3 regions of the Streptomyces sp. NPDC030838 genome follow, and region 3 is predicted to be linked to each of the others. Evidence: riboswitches for the same ligand, from Rfam matches in the RefSeq annotation. Region 3 holds a riboswitch; each other region holds the start of a gene.
What was found. Region 3 has a riboswitch for cobalamin ahead of ACZ42A_RS32940 (ribonucleoside-diphosphate reductase subunit alpha). Riboswitches for the same ligand answer to the same signal wherever they lie in the genome.
Positions count from the first base shown of each region.

Region 1: another riboswitch for cobalamin. It lies ahead of ACZ42A_RS33950 (cobalamin biosynthesis protein); the one in region 3 lies ahead of ACZ42A_RS32940 (ribonucleoside-diphosphate reductase subunit alpha).
Region 2: another riboswitch for cobalamin. It lies ahead of ACZ42A_RS05695 (energy-coupling factor ABC transporter permease); the one in region 3 lies ahead of ACZ42A_RS32940 (ribonucleoside-diphosphate reductase subunit alpha).

Region 1 covers NZ_JBVIED010000017.1:166,503-168,755, reverse strand. Annotated here, with positions in the region: gene ACZ42A_RS33955 (nSTAND1 domain-containing NTPase) at 1-751, opposite strand, end outside; cobalamin riboswitch at 930-1,072, shown strand; gene ACZ42A_RS33950 (cobalamin biosynthesis protein) at 1,175-2,116, shown strand; gene ACZ42A_RS33945 (cobyric acid synthase) at 2,113-2,253, shown strand, end outside.
Region 2 covers NZ_JBVIED010000001.1:1,256,705-1,258,957, forward strand. Annotated here, with positions in the region: gene ACZ42A_RS05690 (LacI family DNA-binding transcriptional regulator) at 1-641, shown strand, start outside; cobalamin riboswitch at 766-950, shown strand; gene ACZ42A_RS05695 (energy-coupling factor ABC transporter permease) at 982-1,689, shown strand; gene ACZ42A_RS05700 (energy-coupling factor ABC transporter substrate-binding protein) at 1,689-2,060, shown strand; gene cbiQ (cobalt ECF transporter T component CbiQ) at 2,067-2,253, shown strand, end outside.
Region 3 covers NZ_JBVIED010000016.1:187,248-189,500, reverse strand. Annotated here, with positions in the region: gene ACZ42A_RS32940 (ribonucleoside-diphosphate reductase subunit alpha) at 1-1,291, opposite strand, end outside; cobalamin riboswitch at 1,413-1,536, opposite strand; gene ACZ42A_RS32935 (GNAT family N-acetyltransferase) at 1,589-2,095, opposite strand.

The sequences.
Region 1 (2,253 bases), on a different contig from region 3:
GTTCGACCGCGTCCAGGAGGCGGTGAGTCTCCTCCTCGCGGCCGAAGAAGTACTCGGCGTCCTCCTCGCGGAAGGCGTCGAGGCCTCGGTAGGGGCAGCGGCGCAGGCCTGGCCGGAGGTCCAGCAACGTGGCCGCCGGGATGAGATACGACGTCACCGCCGAGGCGCCGCGGTCGGTGGCGACGGTCATGCCGATGACCGCGCCCACCTCCTCGTCCCAGACCGGCGCTCCGCTGCAGCCGGGGCCGATGCGGTGGCCGGTGCTGCCGTCCGTCTCCATCGAGATCCAGCCCTGGCCCACCGCGCCGAGCAGCCGTCCGCCGATCCAGGCGCCGTGCTCGGCGGTGGCGGGGAAGCCGAGGATGCGGAAGCGGTGGTGCCAGACGTCGCCGGTGCCGGCGAGCGGGACCGCTCCGGCGGGTGCGCCTTCCGGCAGCCGCAGCAGGGCGATGTCCCCGCTGCCGTCCCCCGCCACCGGCCGCCAGGCCGTCACCGACGCCTCGTAGGTGACCGTGCCGGGCAGGAGCGGGAATTCCACGGTCACCGGTGACGTGGGCGGCGTCGGCGAACCAGCGTCCGTGCGCAGCGCGTCCGCGACGACATGCGCGCAGGTGGCCACCGTCCCGGGCGCCAGCAGGAACCCGGTCCCGACGCGGCGCCCATCGCCGCCGCACACCCGTACCACCGCCGCGCCGAGGCCCTCCGGGGAACGCGCCGCCGCCCCCGGTACGCCCGCTTCATCAATGCTCATACGTTTTCGCCGAGTTCCCCACACCTCGTAGCACTTCGCACGACGTATTGGAGGCGCCCCCCGCCTCCCCCGCAACCGGCTTCACGGAAGGCCACCCGCACGGGGAGGAGCGCGGGCCGGTGCCGGGCATGTGGGGTTCTGCACACTCCCCCCTCGCAGGTCAACGGCAAGTTGACGGCCGTTCCGACCGCGTGGTGGACTGCCGGAGCCATGTACGGCGGCAGGAGAGGAAGCCCGGTGTGAATCCGGCGCGGTCCCGCCACTGTGACCGGGGAAGGACAACCCCCGGGAGCCAGGAACTCTCACCGCCGGTCTCGTCGAACCAGGGCGCGGACACCCTGAGTGAGGACATAACGCGATGCTCGGCTGCCGATCGAGGAACTCCAGAAGGCTCCCCCCCGTCCCCACGGTCGGCTGAGTCCCATGCGTGCCGATCGCGTCTTCGCGTACGGCGCCGCCGCCGGTCTCCTCGGTGATCTGCTCCTCGGCGATCCGCGCCGCGGGCATCCGGTCGCCGCGTTCGGGCAGGCCGCGGCCGCCGTCGAACGTGTCCTGTACCGCGACCACCGGGGGCGGGGCGTCCTGCACGCCGTGGTGTGCGCCGGTGGCGCCATCACCCTGGGGGCCGTGGCCTCGCGGGTCGTACGGTCCTCCCCCGCCGCCTCCGTCACGCTGACCGGCGCCGCCACCTGGGCCGTCGTCGGCGGCACCTCGCTCGCGCGCGAGGCCACCGCCATCGGGCGGGCGCTGGAGGCGGGCGACATCGAGGCCGCCCGGGAGCGGCTGCCCCATCTGTGCGGGCGGGATCCGCAGGCGCTGGACGCCGACGGGATCGCCCGGGCCGTCGTCGAGTCCGTCGCCGAGAACACCTCCGACGCCGTCGTGGGCGCGCTCGTGTGGGGGGCCGTGGGGGGCGTGCCCGGCCTGCTCGGGTTCCGGGCCGTCAACACCCTCGACGCCATGGTCGGGCACAAGTCGCCCCGGTATCGGCGTTACGGGTGGGCGTCCGCCCGGCTCGACGACCTCGCCGGGTGGCCGGGGGCGCGGCTGACCGCCGTACTCGCCGCGCTCGCCGGTGACGATCCGCGCGGGGCCGTGCATGCCTGGCGGGCCGACGCCGCCAGGCATCCGAGCCCCAACGCCGGGCCCGTGGAGGCCTCGTTCGCGGGGGCGCTCGGGGTGCGGCTGGGCGGGACGCTGTCGTACGGGGGGCGCGTGGAGCACCGGCCCGTGCTGAACCAGGCGGGGCGCGCCGTCCACGTCAACGACATCCGACGGGCCGTACGGCTCTCCCGGCGCGTGAGCTGGCTCGCGCTCGGCGTGTGCGCGGGCGCACGCCTCATCAGGAAGGGGCGTAAGCGATGAACGGTGGTCTGCTCGTCGCCGGTACCACCTCCGACGCCGGCAAGAGCGTCGTCACCGCCGGGATCTGCCGGTGGCTGGTGCGACAGGGCGTCAAAGTCGCGCCGTTCAAGGCGCAGAACATGTCCCTCAACTCCTTT
Region 2 (2,253 bases), on a different contig from region 3:
CCTACCACCGGCGGATGGCCGGGTACGCCACCGCGCTGGACGCCGCCGGGTCCCGGCTGGTGCTGGTCGGACGCCCGCCGCTGCCCGCCGGGGTGCCGGCCACGGTCGTGGAGTACGACAACCGGGGCGGGGCCTTCCAGGCCGCCTCGCATCTGCTGGCCGCCGGGCACCGGCGGATCCTCTTCCTCGGCGGGGAGCGCGGGCACAGCACGGCCCGGCAGCGGGCGGCCGGTTTCCGGGACGCGCTGCGCGCGCACGGTGTGCCGTACGAGGAGGAGTCCGACGTCCCCGGCACGTACACCCGCACGTCCGGATATCTGCGCACCCGGGACGCGTTGCGCGCCGGGCGGGACTTCACCGCCGTCCTCGCCGGCACCGACATGGTGGCGCTGGGCGCGCTGGCCGCGCTGCGCGAGGCCGGTCTGGACGTGCCGGGGGACGTGTCGGTGGTGGGCTTCGACGACGTGCCCTTCGCCGCCGATCTGACCCCGGCGCTGACCACCGTGCGGGTGCCGTACGAGGAGCTGGGCCGTACCGCGGTCCGGTTGGCCCTGGACCGGGAGGAGCGGCTTCCGGGGGACGACCATGTGGTGTTGAGCACGCAGTTCGTGGTCCGGCGGTCGGTGGCGCCGCCGCGGTGACGGGTGGACGCCCCAGTCCCTTCGGGGCGATTGGCCGTCGGGTCCCACGAGGGGCGTGCGCCGGTGACCGGGCGGTGCCGCCGGGCGCCCCCTGGGTGCGCTTGTCACCACCCCGAGCCGGGCATTACTGTCACCACGCCTTGGTGAACGGGAAATCCGGTGTGATGCCGGTGCGGCCCTCGCCACTGTGATCGGGAAGTCCGGCTCCGGCCCTCACGGGCAGCCACTGGGTCCTTCGGGACCCGGGAAGGCGGAGTTCGGGCGGTGGTACCCGTCAGCCAGGAGACCGGCCAAGGCGCGTCAACCATCCACGAGGTGCTGGAGAGGGTCTGTTCGAGCCATGCACATTGCCGAGGGTTTTCTGCCTCCGGCGCACGCGGTCGCCTGGGGCGTCGCGTCCGCGCCCTTCGTCGTCCACGGCGTCCGATCCCTGACCCGTGAGGTCCGTGAGCATCCCGAGAGCACGCTGCTGCTCGGCGCCTCCGGAGCCTTCACCTTCGTCCTGTCCGCGCTCAAACTGCCCTCGGTCACCGGCAGCTGCTCGCACCCCACCGGCACCGGTCTGGGCGCGATCCTGTTCCGGCCGCCCGCCATGGCGGTGCTCGGCACCATCACGCTGCTCTTCCAGGCGCTGCTGCTCGCCCACGGCGGGCTGACCACGCTCGGCGCCAACGTCTTCTCGATGGCGATCGTCGGGCCGTGGGCCGGATACGCCGTGTACAAGCTGCTGCGGCGGTACGAGGTGCCGCTCATGGTCGCGGTGTTCTTCGGCGCGTTCGTCGCCGACCTGTCCACCTACTGCGTCACCAGCGTCCAGCTGGCGCTCGCCTTCCCCGACCCGGGCAGCGGATTCCTGGGCGCGCTCGGCAAGTTCGGCTCCATCTTCGCCATCACCCAGATCCCGCTCGCGGTGAGCGAGGGCCTGCTGACGGTACTGGTCATGCGGCTGCTGGTGCAGTCGAGCAAGGGCGAACTGACCCGGCTGGGCGTGCTGGTGGCCGGCAAGCGGGCCGAGACGAAGCCGGCCGGGACCGAGGCGGTGGCGTGATGAGCCGGAACACGAAGATCAACGTTCTGCTGCTGCTCGTCGTGGTCGCGCTCGCCGTACTGCCGCTGGCACTCGGCCTCGGCGACGACGAGAAGGAGCCGTTCACGGGCGCCGACGCCCAGGCGGAGACGGCGATCACCGAGATCGACCCGGACTACGAGCCGTGGTTCTCGCCGCTGTACGAGCCGCCGTCCGGGGAGATCGAGTCGGCGCTGTTCGCCGTCCAGGCGGCGATCGGCGCGGGTGTCCTGGCCTACTACTTCGGTCTGCGGCGCGGCCGGCGGCAGGGCGAACAGCGCGCCCTGGCCCGGCGGGAGACCCTGGCGCCGCAGGACGCCGCCGCGGGCGCCGAGCGCGAGTCCGGGGTCTGAGCGCGCGTGCTGCCGATCGACGCGGCGGCGCACGGCAGCCGCTGGCGCCGCCGTCACCCGGTGGACAAGGCCGTGCTCGGACTCGGCCTGACGGTGCTCGCGATCTCCCTGCCGCCCTGGCCGGGCGCGGCCCTGGTGCTGTCCGCCGCGCTGGTCGTGCTGCTCGGCCCGGCGGGTGTGCCCGGGCGCCGGC
Region 3 (2,253 bases):
AGTGGATGACGTGGCCCGGCTCGGCGGTCTGGTTGGCGGTGCGGTTGGCGGCGTCCTTGAACGTCATCCAGCCGTTGCCGGTCTGCGCGAGGGTGCGCATCATCCGGCCGTACAGATCGCGGGCGGGGATGGTCTTCTTGGCGAGGCCGTTCTCCTCGGCCTTGCGGTACGCCGCGTCGAACTCCTCGCCCCACAGGTCGACCAGCTCGGGTACGTCGGACGGGGAGAACAGGGACCACTGCTCGTCGGCGTTCACGCGGCGCATGAACTCGTCCGGCACCCAGTGCGCGAGGTTCAGGTTGTGGGTGCGGCGGGCGTCCTCGCCGGTGTTGTCGCGCAGCTCCAGGAACTCCTCGATGTCGGAGTGCCAGGTCTCCAGGTAGACCGCGGCCGCGCCCTTGCGCCGGCCGCCCTGGTTCACCGCGGCGACCGAGGCGTCGAGGGTCTTCAGGAACGGGACGATGCCGTTGGAGTGGCCGTTGGTGCCGCGGATCAGCGAACCGCGCGAGCGGATGCGGCTGTACGACAGACCGATGCCGCCGGCGTGCTTCGAGAGGCGGGCGACCTGGTGGTAGCGGTCGTAGATGGAGTCCAGCTCGTCCTTGGGGGAGTCCAGGAGGTAGCAGGACGACATCTGGGGGTGCCGGGTACCCGAGTTGAACAGCGTGGGGGAGGAGGGGAGGTAGTCGAGGCGGCTCATGAGCCCGTAGAGCGCCGCGACCTCCTCCAGGGAGCGGATGGTGTCGTCCTCGGCGAGACCGGCGGCGACGCGCAGCAGGAAGTGCTGGGGCGTCTCGACGACCTTGCGGGTGATCGGGTGGCGCAGCAGATAGCGGCTGTGCAGGGTGCGCAGGCCGAAGTAGCCGAAGCGGTCGTCGGCGGTGCGGTCGACGAGGGCGTCGAGACGCTCGGCGTGCAGCCGGACGAACTCGGCGGTGCGGTCGGCGATCAGGCCCTCGCGGTGGCCGACGGCGACGGACTCGGTGAAGGACGTGACGCCCTGCGAGGCGGCCTCGGCGGTGATGCCGATCGCCAGCAGCCGGGCGGCGAGCCTGCTGTAGGCGGGGTCCTCGGAGATGAGGCCGGCGGCCGCCTCCGTGGCCAGCTCGCGCAACTCCGCCTCGTCCGCGTTCGCCGACCGTCCGCGCAGCGCGGCGGCGGCGACCCGGCCGGGGTCGGCGTCGGGGAGGTCGGCGGTCAGCTCGGTCAGGGTCCGCAGCAGCGCGGCGCCGGGACCGTCGTCGTGGGACGGGACCGCTGCTGAGGCCGGATCTGCGGGCGCGATGGTCACGTGGGGCTCTCCCTCGCTCGGCAAGGGGCCTACGAGGGCAGGGGGCAGCTCACGAGCGCACGCGGCGTCGCGTCCACCGGCCCATTCCGCGAGGCCCGGACGTCAGGGCACACCGGCCGGACGGCCGGGTGCGCTGTCGGCAGGTCCTCGGACTGAACAGGCGTGCAGATGCACGCAAGTACACCGTTGCGGGACAGTTCCGGATTCGCACCGGATTCCCCTGCGGCGACAGCGAGCATGAGCATACATCTTGTGCCGGGCTGTCGTGCCACCCCCAGATGTTGTGTCGGGGTGGCTTCAGAGCGTCAACTCGTAGGTGAGCAGAGTGATGTCGTCCAGCTCGGGGATCGGGTTCCAGTCCCGCTCCGGGGTGCGGACGAAGCCCAGGCGCTCGTAGATGCGGTGGGCGGTGCGCATGGTGCGCTGGGACGACAGGACGACGCGGACGCAGCCCGGCGTGGCGCGGGCGCGGTCGACGCAGGCACGCACCAAGGCCTCGCCGGCTCCGCGGCCACGGGCCTCGTGGGCGACCGCCAGCATGCGTATCTCGGCCTCGCCCGGGCCCGCGACGTCGGCCATGGGGCCGCCCGACGGGACGAAGGTCACGCCGCCGAGGACCCGGTCCCCCTCCACGGCGACCAGCACCTTGGCGGCGGCGGCCCGCTTGGCCACGTCCCTCAACTCGGCCAGATAGGCGTCGCTCGTCCCGAAGTCGAGCAGGCCGTCCCGGAGGTAGGCCTGGGCGGTGATCTCGGCGAGGGCGTCGTACTCGGCGGGGGCGACGGGGCGGATGACGATGTCCATGGGGCCGAGTGTGCCGGAGGGGGCCGACAACGGCTCCGGATTTTCCACAGGCGTCGCCCCGGGACCGCGGGGTCCGCTTGCGGGGCCCGGCCGGAGTGATTCCATGGAAGGAGGACTCTCGTGAGGAGATCACACCATGCCGGGGGTCACACCATGAC